Regions from separate parts of the Paenibacillus mesotrionivorans genome, predicted to be linked through region 3. Evidence: predicted binding sites of a transcription regulator. Region 3 holds the regulator's gene; each other region holds the start of a gene.
The links. Region 3 encodes Rex, which represses fermentation and respiration genes when NADH is low (regulators of the CRP and FNR family bind a similar motif). Its sites were predicted from a motif close to TTGTGAAATATTTCACAA; they were not measured.
Positions count from the first base shown of each region.

Region 1: a site for Rex is predicted at 5,695-5,712, ahead of qoxA (cytochrome aa3 quinol oxidase subunit II). Genes of this name have one in related genera too.
Region 2: a site for Rex is predicted at 3,112-3,129, ahead of ACI1P1_RS06335 (hemerythrin domain-containing protein). Genes of this name have one in related genera too.

Region 1 covers NZ_JBJURJ010000006.1:10,110-17,537, forward strand. Annotated here, with positions in the region: gene aguB (N-carbamoylputrescine amidase) at 1-548, opposite strand, end outside; gene ACI1P1_RS10015 (agmatine deiminase family protein) at 599-1,627, opposite strand; gene qoxD (cytochrome aa3 quinol oxidase subunit IV) at 1,791-2,090, opposite strand; gene qoxC (cytochrome aa3 quinol oxidase subunit III) at 2,092-2,697, opposite strand; gene qoxB (cytochrome aa3 quinol oxidase subunit I) at 2,684-4,663, opposite strand; gene qoxA (cytochrome aa3 quinol oxidase subunit II) at 4,653-5,624, opposite strand; gene rplT (50S ribosomal protein L20) at 5,964-6,323, opposite strand; gene rpmI (50S ribosomal protein L35) at 6,456-6,656, opposite strand; gene infC (translation initiation factor IF-3) at 6,694-7,185, opposite strand; ribosomal protein L20 leader region at 7,238-7,379, opposite strand.
Region 2 covers NZ_JBJURJ010000003.1:403,737-411,164, reverse strand. Annotated here, with positions in the region: gene ACI1P1_RS06355 (FeoA family protein) at 151-366, shown strand; gene ACI1P1_RS06350 (FeoA family protein) at 462-689, shown strand; gene feoB (ferrous iron transport protein B) at 721-2,775, shown strand; gene ACI1P1_RS06340 (FeoB-associated Cys-rich membrane protein) at 2,822-2,980, shown strand; gene ACI1P1_RS06335 (hemerythrin domain-containing protein) at 3,258-3,782, shown strand; gene lpdD (prenylated flavin chaperone LpdD) at 3,878-4,249, shown strand; gene moaA (GTP 3',8-cyclase MoaA) at 4,227-5,231, shown strand; gene ACI1P1_RS06320 (YjcZ family sporulation protein) at 5,318-5,437, opposite strand; gene ACI1P1_RS06315 (GNAT family N-acetyltransferase) at 5,577-6,776, shown strand; gene ACI1P1_RS06310 (hypothetical protein) at 6,809-7,360, shown strand.
Region 3 covers NZ_JBJURJ010000001.1:268,258-275,685, reverse strand. Annotated here, with positions in the region: gene panD (aspartate 1-decarboxylase) at 1-342, shown strand, start outside; gene ACI1P1_RS01265 (tetratricopeptide repeat protein) at 451-1,161, shown strand; gene dinG (ATP-dependent DNA helicase DinG) at 1,257-4,115, shown strand; gene ACI1P1_RS01255 (redox-sensing transcriptional repressor Rex) at 4,112-4,735, shown strand; gene ACI1P1_RS01250 (DUF47 domain-containing protein) at 5,187-5,807, opposite strand; gene ACI1P1_RS01245 (amidohydrolase) at 6,026-7,330, shown strand; gene ACI1P1_RS01240 (cell wall elongation regulator TseB-like domain-containing protein) at 7,385-7,428, shown strand, end outside.

The DNA.
Region 1 (7,428 bases), on a different contig from region 3:
GGCTCCGATCCGATGGCCGTGGGGTAGAACAGAAGCTCCGCTCCCATAAGTGCCATGCAGCGGGCCGCTTCGGGATACCATTGATCCCAGCAGACGCCGACGCCGATTTTGGCATAGCGGGTTTTCCAGACCTTAAAGCCGGTATCCCCCGGGTTAAAATAGAACTTCTCCTCGTAGCCAGGGCCGTCGGGGATATGGCTTTTGCGGTAGATGCCCAGCACAGAGCCGTCCGCATCAATAACGGCAAGAGAATTGTAGCGGGCGTAATTTTTCTTTTCATAGAAGCTGATGGGCAGCACAACCTGCAGCTCACGGGCCACTTCCCGGAAGTGGGCGACCGCTTTGTTTTCCTCCAGCTCTCTGGCATAAACGTAATAGTCGGACTTTTCCTTCTGGCAAAAATACGGTGTCTCAAACAGCTCCTGAAGCAGGATGATCTGTGCCCCTTTGGCTGCAGCCTCCCGGACCAGCTTATCCGCCCGGCGGATGTTCTCTTCGATATCGGACGTACAGCTCATTTGGGTAGCCGCTACGGTAACTTTTCTCATGATTGTCCCTCCTGAAGGTTTTGCGGGAAGCAAAACTGGATCGTAAGCATTTATTGTGCCGCAGGCATCTGCTGGGTGGTGCAGTGCACGTTTCCACCCTCCTTAATAATCGCCATACCATCTACGGTACGGATGCGTCGTCCGGGGAAGGTACGCGCCAGCGTCTCCTCCGCCAGGCGGTCCGTCTCCGCCGCGTCTGCGCCGAATACAGGCAGAATAATACCGCCGTTGACAAAATAGAAATTCAGATAGCTCAGGGTCAAGCGTTTTCCATTGTACTCCCTGTACGGAGGCTGCTGAATCCGGATAACCTCCAGTGGGCGGCCCTTGGCATCTACCGCTGCGGAAAGAATTCCGATATTCTCCCGGGTAATATCCGTGTTCTCGTCTCCCGGTTCACCGGACACCTGAAGAATGACCTTGCCGGGTGCCGCGAAGCAGGCAATATTATCTACATGCCCGTCGGTTTCGTCACCGCTTAAGCCGCGTTTGAGCCAGATCACCTTTTCTGTGCCGGTATGGAGCTTCAGCTCTTCCTCGATCTGTTCCCGGGTCAAATCCGGGTTGCGGTTGGGATTCAGCAGACACTCCTCGGTAGTAAGGATGGTGCCTTCCCCGTCGGTGTGGATGGAGCCGCCCTCCATCACAATTGGGGCATCAAACTGCCGGACTCCCGTATGGGCGATAATGGCCGGAGCTACTGCGTCATCCAAATCCCAAGGCTCGTATTTGCCGCCCCAGGCATTGAAGCCCCAGTTGACGGCTCCCAGCTTCCCGGCTTTATCCGCAAGGAAGGTGGGGCCGTTGTCGCGGAGCCAGGCGTCATTGTGGGCAATAGGCAGACATTCCGCCCGAACTCCAGCCAGTCTGGAGCGCACCATGGCTTCATCTCCCGGATTCACCACCACGGTCACCAGCTCAAATTCGGCGATGGCCCGGATAATTTGTTCATAGCCGAGGCATACGTCCTCATAATCCTCGGGGTATACCATGGAGTCCCGGACAGGCCAGGAGATAAATGTGCCGCTATGTTCAGCCCACTCGGGGGGCATGGTGTAGGAAAGCTCTTTTGGATACATGGGGTCCCTCGCATTTCTTTTGCGTGTAATGTTGTTAGACAGTTTGGAGCCCGTCCATCAACTTCTTATCATATAATAAAAACTCTTGTCCCACAATGGCACTCTTTACATCAAAAACGGCCCCCGCCTCTTTCGAGATGGGAGCCGCATTTTAATTTTCACATCAGTGGGTTTGATGCAAACCGGACATAATCCAGATTGTACCCACAACAATGACCACAACCAGGAAAACCATATACGCAATATTGAGCAGCTGCATCTTCCGGTCATCGCCTTCATTGACATGCATGAACATAAACAGCTGAAGGCCGGCCTGGAGAATAGCCAAAGACCCGATGATCCACATAATGGCCGAAAAGCTCAATGATGTGCGGAGGGCAATTGCTCCTGCCAGGAAGGTCATCAGAAGAGAACCGAGAAAACCCAGGACTTGTGCGGTGGGAAAGCCGGCTTTCTTATGCATCTTACATCACCATTCCTTTCAGGTAGACGAAGGTATAGATAAAGATCCACACCACGTCCAGGAAGTGCCAGTACAAGCCGATGATAAAGGCTTTGCGGGTAGTGACGGGCGTCAGCCCCCGCTGAAGCAGCTGGATAATAATCAGTATCGCCCAGCCGATCCCGAAGGTCACGTGCAAGCCGTGGGTACCCAGCAGCACGAAGAAGCTGGACAGGAAGGCGCTGGTCTGCATGGTTGCCCCTTCGTGGATATAGTGGGCAAACTCGTTGATTTCCATAAACAGAAAGCCTGCGCCCAACAAGAGGGTGACTACCAGCCAGCCAATGAGCCCTTTGAGACTGCCACGCCGCATTTGCAGAATGGCCAGGCCGCAGGTGAAGCTGGAGGTTAAGAGCAGCACGGTCTGAATCAGAACGTCGCGGATATTAATCAGGTCCTGATGAGTGGGTCCCCCCGCATACCGGTGATACAGCGCGGCGTAGACGCCGAAGAGAGTGGCGAACAGTACAATCTCTGCTCCCAGGAAGATCCAGAAGCCAAGGATATTCATCCGGCTCTGCTCTGTCCGGTACTCCATCGGCAGGGCCGTATTCTCATGATGCGTCATACTTGTTCACCTCTTTCTCCATGCTTCTCCATGCTTTCTCCCGATACGCGATCTCATGGGTATGCACATGATAACCCTCATCATAGTCGAAGGAACGGATGATCAAGCCGACCACAACGCCAACCAGTGCCACCAAGGCGGCAATATGGAGCTCGAAGACCAGCAGGAAGCCGGCTACCATAAACACTCCGCCCATATACACCGGCAGCCAGGAATTGCGCGGCATATGGATTTCCTCCAGCTCAGACTCCTTCAGCGTCAAGCCTTCACCCTTCTTCTTCATGTGCCAGAAGGCATCCAGCGATTTCACTACCGGAATCTTGGCAAAGTTATAGAATTGCGGCGGGGAAGCCGTTGTCCACTCCAGGGTGCGGGCATCCCACGGGTCACTGACGACATTCTTCGGACCGTAGCGGAAGCTCCAATAAATATTGTAGCAGAATACGGCGAAGCCGGCTGCCAATACTGCGCTGCCCAGACCCGAAAGCAGGAACAGCGGTGAAAAGCCCGATTCCTCGGAGTAGGTGTAGGCCCGTCTTACCGCGCCGTTCAGTCCCAGGAAGAACATCGGCATAAATGTTACGTTGAAGCCGATAACGAACAGCCAAAAATGCCACTTGCCCAAACGTTCGTTAAGCAGGGTGCCGAAAATCTTCGGCCACCAGTAGTATAGGCCAGCAAAGACGGCGAATACAACGCCGGGGATCAGCACATAGTGGAAATGCGCCACCAGGAACAAGGTATTGTGATACTGGTAATCCGCAGCGCCCATAGCCAGCATGACGCCGGTTACGCCGCCGATGACGAAGCAGGGAACAAAGGCCAGCGCCCACAGCATAGCAGTGGTCATCTTGATCCGCCCCTTGCGCATGGTGAACAGCCAGTTGAACATCTTCACCCCGGTGGGAATCGCAATGAGCATGGTGGAGATGGAGAAGAATGAATTTACCCCGGGCCCGGCCCCCATAGTATAGAAGTGATGGACCCAAACCAGCATACTTAGCACAGAGATGCCCACAATAGAAACGATCATGGATGTGTAGCCGTACAGCGTCTTGCGGGAGAAGGTAGCTATCACCTCGGAGAAAATCCCGAAAGCCGGCAGAACAACAATGTAAACCTCGGGATGGCCCCAGAGCCAGAACAGATTGGCCCACAGCATATCCATACCCCCGGCAGACACTGTGAAGAAGTGGGTGCCGTACAGACGGTCAAAGGTCATCAGAGCCAGCGCCACAGTAAGAATCGGGAACGCGGCAACAATAATCAGGTTGGTAACCAGGGAGGTCCAAGTAAACATAGGCATCTTGAACAGGGTCATCCCCGGAGCACGCATCTTCATAATCGTCACAATAAAGTTGACGCCGGTCATCAGCGTTCCGATACCTGAAATCTGAAGCGCCACGGCATAAAAGTTATTGCCGATACCCGGGCTGAACTCCTTGCCTGCCAGCGGGAAGTAAGAGGTCCAGCCGGCATCCGGAGAACCGCCGACGACGAAGCTCAGGTTGAACAGCATGGCTCCGCTGAAGAACAGCCAGAAGCTCAGAGCATTCAATTGTGGGTATGCCACGTCGCGGGCGCCGATCTGCAGCGGAATAATAATATTCATAAGACCGATGAGCATAGGCATGGCCATGAACAAAATCATGACCACACCGTGAGTCGTGAAGACCTCGTTATAATGCTGCGCATTTAAAAATTCCATTTCCGGGCGAGAGGTCTGGACCTTCATCATCAGACCGTCCATACCGCCGCGGAAGAACATAGCCACACCTGAGAGTATATACATGATACCGATTTTCTTGTGGTCAACCGTGGTGATCCATTCTTTCCACAGCCATTGCCAGCGCTTGAGATAAATCAGCAGCGCTACAATGCCCACCGATACCAGAACAATCGAAATCTGGGCGCCGAGAATCATCGGATCCCCGGTTACCAGTATTTTATCCCATTTAATGCCCATGCTTTTCACCCCCGTCTTTCTTGGTGTTGTTTTGGGATTCACCGCTGTTTGGTGCATTGTATTGATCAGGCTCGGTGAAGGTTTTACCCGGATAGCCGTGATCCAGACGGTACATCTCCGGATTGGTGTAAGACTTGGAATCCGGATCCGCATGGTTTACCCATTCCAGGTGAGTGTTGGAATATGTCTGCCGTCCCAAATGGGTGGGCTCCAGCAGCTTCTCATATTCCGGCTCGGACAGCTTGGGAGCAGTGGCCTTCACGTCGCTCACCCATTCCTCAAACTCCTTGGGGGTTTGGCTCAGAACCTCAAACTCCATTCCTGAATAACCCTTGCCATTAAAGTTGGTGTTGCGGCCCAGATAGGAGCCCGGGTGGTCTGCCGCCAAAAACAGCTGGTTCTCCATCTTCGCCATGGCATACTTCTGGCCAGCAAGAGCCGGAATCCAGAAGGACTGCATGGTACCGGCGGAGGTCAGCCTGAAATCCACCGTACGCCCCGCGGGGATATTCACGTAGTTCACTGTCTCAATGTTTTGCTCCGGATAGCTGAAAATCCATTTCCAGTCTGCAGAGGTCACATGAATCACAAGCGGAGTCTGGTCCTCATAACCGGCAGGCACATCCTCCAGCTTGTACAGGGCCTTCACCGTAGGAATGGTCAGGGCGATCACGATCAGGATCGGAATCACAACCCAGGTAATCTCCAGGGCAAGGCTGCCATGCTCCTCGGGGGGCTCGTAATCCTCGTTCCCCGGCTTCTCCCGGTATTTCCACACAATGAAAACAAACAAACCGATCACAACAACCACGACCAACAGCATCCACATCAAGGACCAGTTAATCAGCTCAGCAATGCTTCTTGCCACAGGCCCCTGGGGATTCAACACCACCAGACTTTCGCAGCCGCTCAAAAGAGCCGTTCCTGCACCTGCAGTCAACAGAGCAAGCAGCCTTTTCATTCGCATGTATGCCAACTCCCCTTCTCACAGAAATGCGAATTTCACAATATGTTCAATCCACTCTCTTTTTTTGTGATATTTATCACTTTACAAATGAAATCTTAACATGAAAATCAGTTTTCAGCTATCTGAAATTGTTACAAAAATAGTAAGGAAAATTATACAAATGACTTTTTTTACCTCATCTGCTATACTATTTGATTGCATCTTGAGAATTGTTAATATTTAGTTGATTCTATGTGATAGCCTGGCCTTTCATACCTCTAAAATGCAAAAAAACCGGACAAGGAGATTGCTCTCCCGGTCCGGGTCTTTTCAGTCACGCGTCTATCCGCGGTACTAGGCGTTCAGCTTTACCTTAGCAGCGGCAGCCAGATCGGAGAATGCCTTAGCGTCGGTTACAGCCAGGTCAGCCAGGATCTTGCGGTTTACGTCGATGCCGGCCAGCTTCAAGCCGTACATGAACTTGCTGTAGGACAATCCGTTTTGACGGGAAGCCGCATTGATACGGGCGATCCACAGCTTGCGGAAATCGCGCTTCACTTGACGGCGGTCACGGAATGCGTACATGTGGGACTTCATTACCTGCTCGTTAGCAGTTCTGAATAACCGGTGTTTGGAGCCAAAATAGCCCTTTGCCAGCTTCAAGATTTTTTTATGACGACGACGAGTCACAAACCCGCCCTTAACTCTTGCCATAGTAGTCAGCCTCCTGAATAAATGAATTGCTTTGCCCTGATAACTTGCTCCGTGCCAGAGGCCGGATCATGTTATGGAAGCCTCGGAATTGGCTTTAGCCAATCTGAGGGGGAATTTCGTCCGAAACGTTGTTTACTTCACGTATACCAGCAGGGACTCAATACGCTTGGTATCGCCCTTGGTCATGATGGCAGATTTGCCCAATCTGGCCTTTTGCTTGGAGCTCTTGTGCTCCAGAATGTGGCGTTTGCCCGATTTGTTTCTCTTGATTTTGCCAGTACCGGTTTTCGTGAAACGCTTGGCAGCGCCACGGTGAGTTTTCATCTTAGGCATTGCTGAAGTCCTCCTAATAGTTATTCCCGGCTCCGAATCACTTCGGCGCCAGTATCATAATCATGCTGCGGCCTTCCAGTTTGGGTCTGCGCTCCACTGTACAAATGCTCTCAGCTTCAGTCGCTACCCGCTCCAGCACACGCTGGCCAATGGAAGCATGAGTAATTTCACGGCCGCGGAAACGTACGCTGCACTTCACCTTGTCTCCGTCCTGAATGAACTTCAGAACATTGCGGAGCTTGGTCTGGAAGTCGTGCTCGTCGATGGTGGCGCTGAAGCGGACTTCCTTCAGGTCAACAATCTTCTGATTCTTGCGCGCTTCCTTTTCTTTCTTCTGGGTCTCATACCGGAACTTGCCGTAATCCATGATCCGGCAAACCGGCGGTTTGGCGGTAGGCGCTACATTTACCAGGTCCAGATTCGCATCCTGAGCCATTTGCAGTGCTTCCCGGAAAGGCTTAATCCCCAGTTGTTCACTTTCGGGACCGATCAAACGGACTTCCTTGGCGCGAATCTCTTCGTTAATCATATGATCCTTGCTAATAACGTTCCACCTCCACTAGTTTCTCACCTGTACCTTGAACCTAAAAAAAGGATGCAGGCACTAACCGCCCACATCCTGATCTCGCGTCATAAGCAACACTGCTAAGCGTTCACTTAAGTGACTAGAACCAGCCAACGCTCTGTCGGTCAGGTGAGAAGCGGGCGCTTCTTCTTAATAGCACTCAAACAGTCTAACATAGAAACTCAGTCAAGTCAAACCAAATTTAAC
Region 2 (7,428 bases), on a different contig from region 3:
CAGGTTGCGGTTATTGACTAGTGATTTATTTCACAGCGACAGGGGGGTAGAAGGTGTATTTTTATCGTAACAGTGAAAGTGATTATCACTACCGGGTCATGAATAAGATAAACTATCATCCGTTTTTTCTTAATGAAAGGAGCGGGAATTATGCCGTTAACGATGCTTCCTATAGGAAAAGAAGCCGTTGTGAATGAGTGCAGAGCCAAGGAGGATACCAAGAAGTTTCTGGCTGGACTGGGCATTGTACCGGGAGTCTTTATTTCCGTCGTATCCGAGATGAAGGGCAACCTCATCGTCAGCGTGAAGGGCTCCAGACTGGCCCTCAATAAAGGCGTCGCTCAACAACTGATGGTCAATCCGTAATTTGAATAACTAGCGGCGGGGCTCCTCCAAGGGAGATGTCCCGCTTTTTATTAAGAATGATTATCATTATCAATCAACCTTAGATGGAGGACTATATGGACATTTCCCTGAAGGACCTGAAACCTGCCGAAACCGCCGTGATCAAAAGCATCGGGGTAAGCGGCCCGGTGAAGAGAAGATTGATGGATATGGGGATTACCCCAGGAGCCAAGATCATTATGCGGAAGGTGGCTCCCTTGGGAGATCCCATCGAGATTAATGTGCGGGGCTACGAGCTGACCCTGCGGAAGTCCGAAGCGGAACAAATCACAGTCGAGAAATAGTTCAAATTTCACGTAAGAATGGAGAATGAGTATGGCGGCGTACAGATTTGCCCTGGCTGGCAATCCTAACTGCGGAAAGACTACCCTATTTAACAATCTGACGGGGAGCAATGCCCATGTTGGCAACTGGCCCGGGGTAACTGTGGAGCGTAAAGAGGGAAAGTGCAAAAAGGTAAAGGAAAATGTGACCATAATTGACCTTCCCGGTATTTACTCGCTGTCACCTTATTCCCAAGAAGAAATTATCGCGCGCAACTTTCTCTCCAAGGAAAAACCGGATGTAATCATCAATATCGTGGATGCCACCAACATTGAGCGGAACTTGTATCTCACCACCCAATTGCTGGAGCTGGGGATTCCTACGATCATTGCCCTGAACATGATGGATGAGGTGAAGCTCCGGGGAGACAGCATTGATGCGGCCAGTCTGGAGAAGCAACTGGGTGTGCCCGTGGTTCCCATCACCGCCACCAAGAATCAGGGGATCAAGGAGCTGCTGGAGCGGGCCTTGTCCTTGGACCACAAGCATGAGCGTGCCATCAAAACTGCCCTTGAGCGCACCAAGCTGGAAGCACCCGTCAAGGCGCTGAGTGAGCTTCTGCAGAAGGATAATTACCCCAACCCGCTTTACAATGCCGTGAAGCTGCTGGAAAGAGACGAAAAAGCAATCGAAGAGCTTAACATGAGCCCGGCTATGACGGCTTCCGTCAATAAGATCGTGGCCCAGGCCGAAGGCGCCGAGGGTGATCTGGAGTCGATGATTGCCGACCTGCGTTACAAATATATCAGTGAAGCCATCGAAAAGCATGTGAAGAAGGGAAGAAAGGAAGGGGATTTGACCTTTTCCGATAAGGTGGACAAGATTGTCACCAACCGCTACCTGGGCATTCCGATCTTCATATTGATTATGTATGCCGTATTCCAGATTTCCTTGGGTCCGGTGGCTGCACTTATCGCCGATCCCTTCGCAGAATTCACCGGGGAAACCATCCCGGGCTGGGTAGCGACCTTCCTGGAAACCGTCGGAGCATCCGATACGGTTACGGGCCTGGTAATTGACGGTATCTTTGCAGGTATTGGATCAGTACTCGGCTTTCTGCCCCTTGTTGTAATCCTGATGCTCTGTCTGTCCATTCTGGAGGACGTCGGGTATATGGCCCGCATCGCCTTCGTGATGGACCGTGTGTTCAGACGCTTTGGCCTGTCCGGCAAAGCCTTCGTTCCGCTTCTGATGGGGTATGGCTGCGGCGTTCCCGCCATTATGGCCACCCGGACCCTGGAGGATGACCGGAGCCGGAAGCTGGCCATCACCCTGATGCCGTTTATGTCCTGTGGAGCCCGGATCCCGGTATACGCCGTGTTCGCCGGCGCCTTCTTCGCCTCCAATCAGGGGCTTGTCACATTCAGTATTTACGGCCTGGGCATTCTTGTGGCCATGCTCTCTTGTATCATTTTGAACAAAACGGTATTTAAGGGTGAAGCACCTCCGTTTGTTATGGAGCTGCCGCCGTACCGACTGCCTTCCTTGAAGTCCGTTATGATGCATACCTGGGAAAAAGCCCGCGGCTATGTGGTGAAGGTGGGTACCATCCTGCTGTCCATGAGCGTAGTCATCTGGGTGCTGCAAACCTTCGATTTCTCCTTCCATATGGTGGGGGACGCTGCAGATAGCATCTTCGGCTCCATCGGCAAGCTGATCGCTCCGATCTTTACCTGGAACGGCTTCGGTGTGATTAACGGCACCGGCGAAGTGCACTGGCAGGTAGGCGCTGCGCTGCTGACCGGTTTGATCGCCAAGGAAGCGGTAGTCAGCACCTTGGGAATTCTCTACATCAATGAGGGCACGGAAGAGCTGACCAACGCCCTCAGCACTGCCCTGCATGGATATTTCTCGCCGCTTGCGGCTTTCTCCGTCATGGTATTCGTTCTGTTGTATGCCCCTTGTTTTGCGGCTATCGCCACAGCCAAGAAGGAACTGGGCTCCTGGAAATGGACCCTGTTCACCGTGGCCTACCAATGCGGCATTGCCTGGACCATCTCGCTTCTTGTATATCAAGTCGGCCGTCTCCTGGGAATCGGACTCTAGAGTCAAGTCCATCCATCGCCATACTCATAAGGAAGAAGGGATTCACATGGCAGATGTAATTATTATCGCAGTGGTTGTCGGCATCGTCGGCTTTACTGTTTTCCGTTATCTGAAGAATCGCAAAAACGGCGGCACCGCCTGCAATTGCGGCAGCGCCAGCTCCACCTGCGGCAAAGCAGACAGCTGCGGCATGATCAACCGTTAATTCTTCGTCCTCATATTGGTGCCCGGCTCTCTCCTTCTGTTCCTGGTGAACAGCAGCGGGAGGCCGGGTATTTTTTTGGAGTGAAGGGAAAAAATGAGATGACACAAGTTAGCAATATTCAGCGGCATACTTTGTGATTATAATCACAGATGAACCATATGGCAGAGACTATACTGATGGTATAAGTTATCGCCATATAAATTATATTTATCGAAGATAGAGGTTGCCATAAGCATCACACCCGATTGTGGCGATGAATACAGAGGAGTGGATGAACATGCTTCAAACGTTATCCCGTGAAGAGCAAGTGGTTAGTACAGTAGACGTGCTGGGAGACGGAATGGAACAGCTGAAGGAAGAGCATGAGCTGCTGAAGCGGGAAATGATGGAGCTTTATGGCATGGCCAAGGTAGTGGGACAGGATGAGGATGTGCTGAATTGGAGCGTATCTCTGAACTATCTCCGCGGCAAAACCATTCAGTTTGTGGAGAAAATGGATGCCCACTCCTTGTGGGAGGATCAAGTCCTGTTTCCCATGGTGCGCGACTATTCCGGCCAGGATCTGGAGCAGCTGATGGCGCTGGAGCAGGAGCATAAGCTGGCTCACGGCCATATTATGCGCTTCCTGCAAATCCTGGAAGGGGCTTCGGCTCCCGTCAACAGTGAGAAGGCCAAGGAGGCTGCGGCTTCCCTGCTGGAGGCCTACAATGTGCTTGCCGGTCACTTCCGCAATGAAGAAGAGAATTTGTTTCCGCTGGCGGAGCAAATGCTGATGGATCTGGAACAGTTTTTTTCCTGCTAAAGTATCCTGATATGTGATCATAATGTTACGCCGTCTGCATGCAGGCGGCGTTTTTGTTTGTTATAATCATATGAAAACGTTAAAGGGGTCAGAAGATGACAATCCGCAATCTCTACGGGCTGTCTGTGCGGACCATCGAAGCCGGCGCGGACTATATTCTGCTGGTTACCGGAGGACAAGCCCATATCGGTGCAACAGCGGTTTCGTATCCCACCGAAGGCGGCGGCGTCCATACGGAGGTCATCGGGCTGCCCGGCCACAAGGAGGCCGAGCTTGCCCGTGAGCTGGCGGATATGGCCTGCAGCACGCTGGGCAAAGCGGTTACGGTGGTGGCCGGTATTCATATTGACCGCGCCACCTTGCCTGAAATCCGCGCTATGGTGGCTGAAACAAAGACATTGTTCCATGCGGAGCTGGAGATTCTTAGAGACAGGAGGTGGAGACATGGAGGAGCAGCTGACGGATAAACACGGACGCAAGCATGATTATATCCGGATATCCGTAACCGACCGCTGCAACCTGCGGTGTGTGTATTGTATGCCGGAGGAGGGTGTGGAGTTTGAACCTGAGGAAAACATTCTGCAGGCCGAGGAGATCCGGGAGGTTGTCCGGGTATTGGCCGGCATGGGCATCCGCAAGCTGCGGCTAACCGGGGGTGAGCCTCTGCTGCGCAAGGATTTGCCGGAGCTGGTCGCCATGTTGGCGGCGGTTCCCGGCATCGAGGATATCGGATTGACGACCAACGGCATCTTTTTGGAGAAAAAAGCGGAAGCTTTAAAGCTGGCCGGGCTTACCCGGATTAACATCAGCCTGGACAGCCTGCGGGAGGACCGGTTCCGTCTGATCACAAGAGGCGGCGATATCCGGAAGGTGCTGGCCAGTGTGGACGCGGCTCTCCGGGCCGGGCTTGATCCCGTGAAGCTGAATGTGGTTTTGGTCAAAGGGGTCAATGACGATGAAATCGCCGATTTCCTGAAGCTAACGCTGGACCGCAAACTGAATGTCCGTTTTATTGAATATATGCCTATCGGCCACAGCGGGAAGGATTGGAAGTCCGGATATCTGCCTCTGGAAGAGGTGCTGCGCCAAGCGGAGGCCTTGGGCCTGGCTGTGGAGCCTGCCGGGGGTATAACCGGCAATGGGCCTGCGGAGAATTACCGTCTTCAGGGGGCGGAGGGTACCTTTGGGCTGATCCATCCGGTCAGCGACCATTTCTGCCAGGCCTGTAACCGGCTGCGGTTGACTGCAGACGGATATATCAAACCCTGTTTGTACTGGTCCGATGAATTCCATGTAAGAAGCAGCATCGGAGATGACGAAGCGCTCCGTATACTGATCCGCAAAGCGCTGGCGACCAAACCTGAAAACCATGAGATGGCTCTGGCCATGTCCGATACCGGGGCATCCCATACCCCAACGGTGCGGAGGATGTCCCAGATCGGGGGATAAAATAGGGCGTGTTTGCAAATACGCCCTAGCAAAAAGCCTTCCGGCATTAGCCGAAAGGCTTTTTGAAAAGCGAAGGGAGATTCAGATTAGAATACCCATGCTCTGCTGATGATCACCAGCAAAATGAAGAGCACCAGAATAACGCCAGTAGTGGTAAAACCGCCACCTACGGGACCGCAACCTGCAGCTGCAGCAGCATAACCCATTGTTGTTCACCTCCCCTCAAGAGTTTCAAGCGGGGGTAATGCGGAAACGAATAATACACTATATGCCGGGGCCGCTGGGTGGTATGGACGTATGCCCGGATTGCGCCAATGTTTTGGCAAACCGATTGGAGGACAAGGAATGAGACAGATTCGCCAGATGCAGGAGGATGAAAGGGAGGAATACTCACGTCTTTCCTCTTTTGCATTTCAGTACACGTTGACACCTGAGGAGCGGGCTAAACGGGCCGCAACTTTGATGCCCTCTGAGAACTGGGGTTGTTATGGAGAGGATGGGCTGGAAGCGAAGCTGATGCTTTTGCCTATGGAGATTTATGTGGGCGGCAGGCCGCTGGCTATGGGTGGAATCGCCGCTGTTGCCACCTGGCCGGAGAAACGCCGCGGCGGCAGAGTGGCGGACCTGCTCACCCATTCGCTGCGGGTAATGAAAGAACAAGGCCAAACCATCTCTATGCTCCATCCCTTCAAGTTCGAGTTTTACCGGAGATTCGGCTGGGAAGCCAATACCGAATACAAGAAATACGAGCTGGCCCCCCACCAGCTGCCCCGGTTTCCGGCGGCTTCCGGACGGATCAAACGTACCGTTGACCTGGAGGTATTGGCGCCGGTTTATGAGGCTTACGCCACACGCCATAACGGCATGATGGTCCGCACCCGCAAATGGTGGGTGGAAGGGGTATTGGCTCGGAAAAACCAAGGGGGCTTAGGAGCTGTTTATTGTGACAGAGACGGACGTGCAACAGGATATATGCTCTACAAGGTGGCAGACAGCATCTTAACAATCCAGGAATGGGTAGCCCTGGACGGGGAAGCCTATAGGGGCTTATGGAATTTCGTAGCCGATCATGATTCCATGCTGGGCAGCCAAGGCAAGGTTGTGCTGAAGATGGCTCATCCGGCAGACAGGCTGGCTTCGCTGCTTAAGGACCCGCGCATCAGCCATGAAACGGTGCCGTATTCTATGGCAAGGCTGGTGGACGCCGAGGCTTTTCTGAACGGTTATGCTTTCCGTCCTGGAGCTGCAGGGGAACTGAAGCTCCATATCCGCGATGAGCAAGCCCCATGGAATGAAGGCAGTTATACGGTGCGTACGGAGGAGCAAGGCCCTGGACCCAAGGTTCGGCGGGGACCCATTGGCGGGGAAAGCGCGGAGGGTGAAGGACTGTCCTGCGGGATCGGCATTCTCACTTCCATGCTGCTGGGTTATGAGCGGCCCTCCTTTTGGTATGAGCATGGTCTATTGACAGGCGACCCCAGCCAACTGGAGCTGTTGGAAGCTGCTTTGCCGGATGGACAGCCCTTTTTGCTGGACTTTTTCTGACGGCATCCGATTAATCCAGGAATGGAGGGGAAATGGTGGCCAACGAAAACAAACAGGTCCCTTTTGGTTATGAGCCGCCGCAAGAGGTTAGAACCGGGACACTGATCGTATACGGGGATTTCACGGATATAGCCGTCTCCGGGCTGGCGGAGGTTTACCGCTTTGCCGGACTGCGGGGCTTCGACCGGATTGTGCTCTATCCCATCCACGAAGAGACGGGGCGCCGGATGGGACTTGCGGAGCTTTCTCCTTATTACCGGCGGGTTCAGGAGCTGGAGGCGGCCATGGAGGAAGCGGAGCCATATCTGCCTGTGAGAGCCCGGGCCCTTCTGGATCAGTGGGAGGGGAAGCGGAAGAAGTATACGCCTGTGGATACGGCGTTGGCTTTTCTTACGGAGAAGCACCGCGGTCCCTTTTTTGTGTGGATGCCGGAGAGGCTGGCGCTAAAGTGGGCGGGGTATGATTCCTTCAAGGAATGGATCCGCCAGCTGCGCCTGGTTGTTGCTCCACCGGCTGCGGGTGCCCGGCATCCGTTGCTGGAGGAGTATGCGAGCCGTTGGGAGTATGCGCGGCCGATGGAGTAGGACGCGGGGAGCGGGGCAGACCGTTGTAGTGGAACGAAACAGACTGGAAGCCCCCGGGTTCCGGCTGT
Region 3 (7,428 bases):
ACGGAGGCCAACCTGAACTATGTGGGCAGCATTACAATTGATGAGGATTTAATGGATCTGGTGGATCTGCTCCCCAATGAAAAGGTGCAGATTGTCAATAACAATAACGGTGCCCGGCTGGAAACCTATACAATTCCGGGTCCCCGCGGGTCCGGTGTGATTTGTTTGAACGGAGCGGCTGCACGGCTGGTCCATCCCGGCGATATCGTGATTATTATCAGCTACGCCATGATGACTGATGAGGAAGCTCGCAATAACAAGCCCAAGATTGCCGTGCTGGACGCGGCCAATAAGCCGGTGAATATGCTGGAGTCCGAACCGCATTCCACTGTCCTGATCTGAACCATTGTTAATGCGCTCCCCGCTTGGGAAGCATTTGAGCGGTATGAAACCCGCTGCGGTGACAAAGAATGAGGGTACAACAATCTTGAAGCCCAAGGTGGTGTGCCCATGTTCAAACAGCTGTTTGCTTCCATGAACGGCGCATTGGATGATATTCTGTCGCGTCTCCCCTCGTCTTCTGGCAAGGAACGCAAGGACCTGGAAGAGCGGCTGTCCGTGTTAAAGGCAATGAGCGACACCTGCATTGAGGAATGGCTGTTGTTCGAGGAAAAAATGGGGCTGCTTTCAGAAGGGAAGTCCGCTCCGGGGAACGGGGCTTCCATGAGTCTTCCGGCTGGTAAACCCGGCTTGTTGCCGGGAGCAGCTCTGACTGCCGCGGCGCCGGCGGGATTCCTGACAGAACCTGAACAAGCTAAACAAAAAGCGTCTTCTGCAACATACGGATTGAAAAAGCCGCTTAGCTTGGCCAGCTTCTCCAAGGGCCAGGGCTTTTACAAGCTCTCCATGTACAAACAGGCGGTGGATGAACTGGAGCGTGTGGTGGAGACCCAGCCGGATGATTTGTTGGCCCGGATGTATTTAGCCATGGCTTATTTCCACAGCGAGGAATACGCGGAAGCCTACCGCCATTTTCAAATTGTGGTGCCCTTGACCGATGATCTGAAGATGAAGGCCATTTCATACAATGCCATGGGCTGCATCCAGGCTGAACGCCAGAATCTGGACAAGGCTCTGGAGCTGTTCCGGCTAGCCCATTCGGCGGATCCCGCCTCCATAGAGCCGGTGTTGACCCCGGCCCATTGGGATAAACGGAAATAAAGCAAGAACAAAACATTTGTTCTTCCCAACCCCGACTCCTTTTGGTATGCTAAAAGGACAGCCCATCAATGACAAGAGAGGATTGGACGGGGAGAATGAAATTCGCCGTATTGGATTTTGAAACTACAGGCAACCAGCCTTCCGACGAAATCATTCAAGCCGGACTGGTCATCCTGGAAGATACTGAAATTACCGGCAGATACGCCTCCTTCATTAAACCATCGGGGCCTATTCCCGAATTTATAACCACCTTAACCGGCATTACCGACCAAATGGTGGAGTCTGCTCCGTCTGTGGAAAGTGTGATGGCACAGATGGCTCCAATGTTGGAGGATGCGGTGCTGGTGGGTCATAACGTTTCCTTTGACCTCGGCTTTTTGCAGCGGGGGTTGGATATTTCGGGGTATCGTCCCTTTTCCGGAAGGGTTCTCGATACCCTGGATTTTTTGCGTATGCTGTTCCCCATGCTTGGCAGCCTGCAGCTGTCCATGGTTACCCAAACCATGGAGATCCCCCATGAACGACCCCACCAGGCGGATTCGGACGCAGAGGCAACGGCTCTTCTATGGGTGAAGGTGCTGGAACGCTTCGAGGATTTGGATCTGCTCACGGTGCAGCGCCTTTCCTATCTGTTCGAAATGGAAAATACAGACCTCAGCTGGTTTCTAAAGGAAATTCTGGGGTTGAAGGAAATTGCTACTCCGGTGGATCCCAATTTGGACCGGTATTTCCGGCAATATTCCCTGAAGGCCGGGGAATGGGGCGAGGAGAAAAAGCCGCGGGCAGACAAGGAATGGCTGGACAAACCCTTCGAGGAATTCCATGCCTATCTCACAGAGCGGATGAAGGAGAAATTCCCCGGCTACGAGGAGCGGCCTGCCCAGGCCCAGATGATTCGTGATGTACAGGGGGCTTTATCCGACAGCGCCCACCTGCTGATTGAGGCGGGAACGGGGACCGGAAAGTCCTTGGCTTATTTGATCCCAGCCCTTCATTACGGCATCAGCGAAGAGAAGAAAATCGTGGTCAGCACCCATACCATCCAGCTTCAGGAGCAGCTGCGCCAGCGGGATATCCCGCTTTTGCAGGAGCTGTTTCCTTTTGGGTTCGAGGCGGCTGTTCTGAAGGGGCGTAATCATTATCTGTGCCTCCGCAAATTCGAGACCAAGGTGAATACGGCAGACTTCGCCAACGGCCGCGATGACCGGCTGACGGCTGCGCAAATGACCGTATGGCTCTCTGACACAGAACGGGGAGACGACGAGGAGCTGTATTTGACCTCCAAAGGCAATGACTTCTGGCAGGATGTGCAAAGCGATGCGGATTCTTGCTTGAACCGCCACTGCCCTTGGTTCCGGCGCTGCTTCTACCACCGGGCAAAGCATGAATCTACCCAGGCGGACGTGATTATCGTCAATCATTCCCTGCTGTTTACGGATATTAAAGCGGAGAACCGGCTGCTGCCGGCTTATTCGCAGTTAATCGTGGACGAGGCTCATCACTTCGAGGAGGTAGCGGCCAAGCATCTGGGCTTGGAGCTGCATTACCTTAGCTTTGTGCACACGTTGACATGGCTGTATAAGGATTCCCGTTCGGGCCTCCTGCCGTTGGTATCCATGCGTATTCAAGAGCATGCGGCTGGGGATAAAGCATCCAAGTGGCTGCGGGCTATAGTGGACGTGGAGGAGAAGCTGGTGGAGGCCAAGGAGCACTGGGACGAGCTGTCCCAGCTGCTGTATGACTTTGCGGGAATGTCGGCCAGCGCCTCCGACCCTGCATCGGCGGAAGCCGGGCAGCTGGTGGTGCGGGTTAAACCCGCCATGCTTCCTCCTAGCTGGGAGACTCTCCGGAAGATGGAGGAGAATATCTACGTTGGCCTTGGTGAAGCTTCGCGGCAGCTGGACCGGCTGCTGAATGATTGGAAGGATGTCCAGGATGACCTGGGCATACAGACTCTGGTTACGGATTTGAACGGGGCCGGCAAGGATCTGGACAGGCACCGGGATACCCTTCACAGGTTTATGCATATGCCTGAGCAGGATGATGTGTATTGGCTGGAAGCGAGCAGCCAGTTCAAGAGTAAGTCCCTTCAATTGGTAAGTGTTCCTGCGGATGTAAGCGCCATTCTTCGACAGTTCTTTTTTGATGCAAAAGATAGTATAATATTGACATCTGCCACCTTGTCCGTGGACAAGAAATTTCATTATATCTGCGAACAGCTGGGGCTTATGGAGAATAGCCCGTCCGGCAAGGTCCGGACGGTCATTCTGCCATCCCCCTTTCAATACAGGGAGCAGGCGCTGGTAGCGGTGCCCCGCGATTTTCCCAATATTAAGGGCAGTGCCGCCGAAGCGTATTATATCGAGAAGCTTACGGAATCTCTGCGCGATGTGGCGGTGGCAACCAACGGAAGAATGCTTGTGCTGTTCACCTCGTACCGGATGCTGAAGGCGGTTCACCAGAGGCTGAAGGAAGAGCTGGCCTCAAGAGGGATTCAGGTGCTGGGGCAGGGGATGGACGGCGGCAACCGGAGTAAGCTGACGCGGATGTTCAAGGACAGTGCCGCAAGTGTCCTGCTGGGCACCAGCTCCTTCTGGGAGGGTGTGGACATTCCCGGAGATGCGTTAAGCTGCCTGGCTATTGTGAGATTGCCTTTTCAGCCGCCCAACCATCCTCTTGTGGAGGCCAAGTGCGAGCTTTATAAGGAAAAAGGACAGAACCCCTTTATCAAATATTCTGTGCCCCAGGCGGTTATCCGCTTCAAACAGGGCTTCGGCCGGCTGGTGCGGACCGCCACCGATAAAGGAACGGTTATTGTCTATGATACCCGGGTGATTGATACGGCATACGGCAAGCATTTTCTTTACTCCCTGCCCGGGCCGAAGATTGAGCATATGACAACTTCGCAATTGGTGCCGAGAATCATGGAATGGATGAGGAGTGAGGAAGGTTGAAGACGGAGAAGATTTCGGAGGCCGTCGTACGAAGGCTTCCGGTATATCTAAGGTTTCTTAACGAATTGAATATGAAGAATGTCCAGACTGTGTCCTCCCAGGACCTGGGCAACAAGTTGGACCTGAACCCGGCCCAAATCCGCAAGGATCTGGCGTATTTCGGGGAGTTCGGCAAGAAGGGGATCGGATACGATGTGAATTACCTCATCGAGAAGATCCGGCAGATTCTGAAGCTGAACCAAGACATTGCCGTTGCCCTGGTGGGAGCGGGAAACCTGGGACGGGCGCTGTGCAACTACAATGTCTATCTGAAGGACAATATGAAGATTACGGCCATCTTCGACGACAGTCCGGACAAGGTGGGCACCAGCATCAATAACCTGCAGGTGCATCCTATGAAGGAGCTGGTTGGGACGATTCGTGAGGAGGCCATCCGAATTGGCATTATCACGGTTCCGGCTTCGGAGGCCCAGTCGGTGGCGGATGAATTCGTGCGCGGCGGGGTAGAAGCGATCCTGAACTTTGCGCCGGTGATTATTAAGGTTCCGATGCACATCCGGGTGCATAATGCGGACTTTACGACGGATCTGCAAAGCCTGGCCTATTATTTGGACGAATAGCGGCATACAGAATATTATGTGGAAAGGGATGTCCCCATCAGGCGGGCATCCCTTTTTTTGATGTTTTTGTGGAGGTGGTTTTTGGCGATCGAACAGCGGGCGTTTCTCCTTGCAAAAGTGCATCTATTCTCCCCGGAACCCGACGTTTGCTGCATACCAAATGCAAAAGTGCACCTATTTCCTCCGCCCAGGCTTCATAATGCCCCCATGTGATGGAAATAACTGCATTTTTGCAGGAAAGACGATAAAACGAAGGTTTGTCTCTCCAATAAATGTACTTTTGCATTTCGGAAGAGAATGGGAGTAACGTTCTAACGTGTGCAACCCTCTAAAGCAAAGTTTGAACATGCAGTACGTTGGTGTAGTGTAAGCCTCAAAATAAAAAAAGGCCGCAATCATCGATTGCAGCCGGCTGTGGACCGCCCTGGGGCAGTCTCTTTCAAACCATCACTTACGCGTACTTCAATACAATGCCGTCCAGAATGTCGGCCACGTTCTCGCAGGCATCAGTAGTCAGCTCCAGCTGTTCATACATTTCCTTCAGCTTGAAGTCATGGTACGGATCCTTGGGATTGTGGAAAATATCCTTGATGCCTTGACGGAGCAGCTTGTCTCCTTCGTTCTCCATGCTGTTGATCTTCACGGTGAATTCGGCAATCTGCATGTACTTCTTCTTGGAAAGCAGCTTGATGGCGTCCAGTATGTATTGGCAGGCATTCACCAGCACAACCGAGAACTCCTTCATGTAATGATCCGTAGCCTGAATATTCAAATAATCAAACCGCGCGATGCATTCTTCAATGCCGTCGATCACGTCGTCCATCTTGGCAGCCAGAGCCAGAATGTCCTCCCGGTCGATGGGGGTAATAAACACCTTGTTCAGCCCGCGGAAAACGGAGTGGGTAATGGTGTCTCCCTTATGCTCCAAGTCGCGAAGCTCCTGCTGGTAGGCGGTAGGGGAGCCTTCGCTCATCATCGCCTGGCGGAATACGTGGGCAGCCTGAAGCGTATTCTCTGCGGATTGTGTCAGCAGTACGTAAAAATCCTCGTCCTGTTTCTTGCCGATTGCCATGTCCAAAGACCTCCAAGGCTTGCGGGCATTCAAGTGCCCGTTTATTCGAAAACTTCATGCATCCTTTGTTATGCATCCGTAACTCTTAAAATACCATATTCTCCGTCCCGTATGCAATGGATCTTTTCTTGATTTTCCCTTCCGGTCATTGTAGAGTGAAGAAAAGAGATTGCCTGCGGCACTTATAATTCTGCAGCAACAGGAAAGGGGCTTATCGGATGACCCGACTGGTTATTGAAAACGGTGTTTTTGTCACCGGCGACGCAGTGCGCCCGGTAGTGAAAGGATATATGGCGGTAGAGGGTGACCGGATAACGGAGCTTGAGGAGGGGGCCTATCCCGGCCAACCGGGTGAAAGCAATGTCCAGCGCCTGGACGCCCGCGGCAAGCTGTTTATGCCCGGCTGGGTGAATACCCATGGCCATGCGGCGATGGCTTATTTGCGCGGCTACGGGGATGATCTGGCCCTGCAGGTATGGCTCTCGGAGAAAATGTGGCCCAATGAAGCCAAATTTACTGCAGAGGACGTGCGGTGCGGGACCCTTCTGTCCATTGTCGAGATGATGAAGGGCGGCACCACGACCTTCGTGGATATGTATGACCATATGGATGAGGTGGCCAAGGCTGTAGAGGAATCCGGGATCCGCGCCGTTCTGGCCCGGGGAGTCATCGGACTGTGTCCGCCGGAGGAGCAGGACCGGAAGCTGCAGGAGGCGATCCGTTTCGCCAGAGAGTGGAACGGCAAGGCAGACGGACGAATCACTACGATGATGTCGCCCCACGCCCCGTACACATGCCCGCCTGATTATATTGAACGCATCGTGCAAGCCGCACATGAGCTGGACCTGCCTATTCATATCCATATGTCTGAAACCATCCGGGAAGTGGAGGAGAATGTAGCCCAATACGGTCTGCGCCCCGCCGCCCACCTGGAGAAGCTGGGTGTATTCGGCCGGCCCTGCCTGATTGCCCACGGAGTGCATTTGACGGATGATGAAATCGATATTCTCTGCCGCTATGACGTGCGCATCAGCCATAATCCGGGCAGCAATCTCAAGCTGGCCAGCGGTGTGGCCCGGGTGCCGGACTTGCTTGCCGCAGGGCTCCTGGTTTCCCTGGGTACGGACAGCTCCGCCAGCAACAATAATCTGGATATGTTCGAGGAAGCGCGCCTGGCCGCCCTGATCCATAAAGGAGTCTCCGGCGATCCCACTGCCGTTCCGGCTACAGTTGCATTCCGCATGGGTACGGCCGACGGGGCCAAATCCTTGTGGCTGCCGGACACCGGTGTCCTCAAGGCGGGGATGAAGGCGGACTTTATCGGTCTGGATAACAACCGTCCCCACTTCTACCCCCGGACCGACTACGTATCCCATATCATTTATTCCGCTTCAGCCGGGGATGTCACCGATGTGTGGGTGAACGGCAAACAAACGGTGAAGAACGGGGAATGCCTCACGCTGGACGAGGAAAAAATCAAGGCCGAATTCCAACGCCGCTACGAGGGGATTATCGGAAGATAAGCTCTGCATGTAGCATGTTAAGGAGCTTAAGGCCGCTACAAGAGGGATGGGAGAATGAGCCGCTGGAAAAAGAATGTGCTTCTGGGGAGCATCTGCTT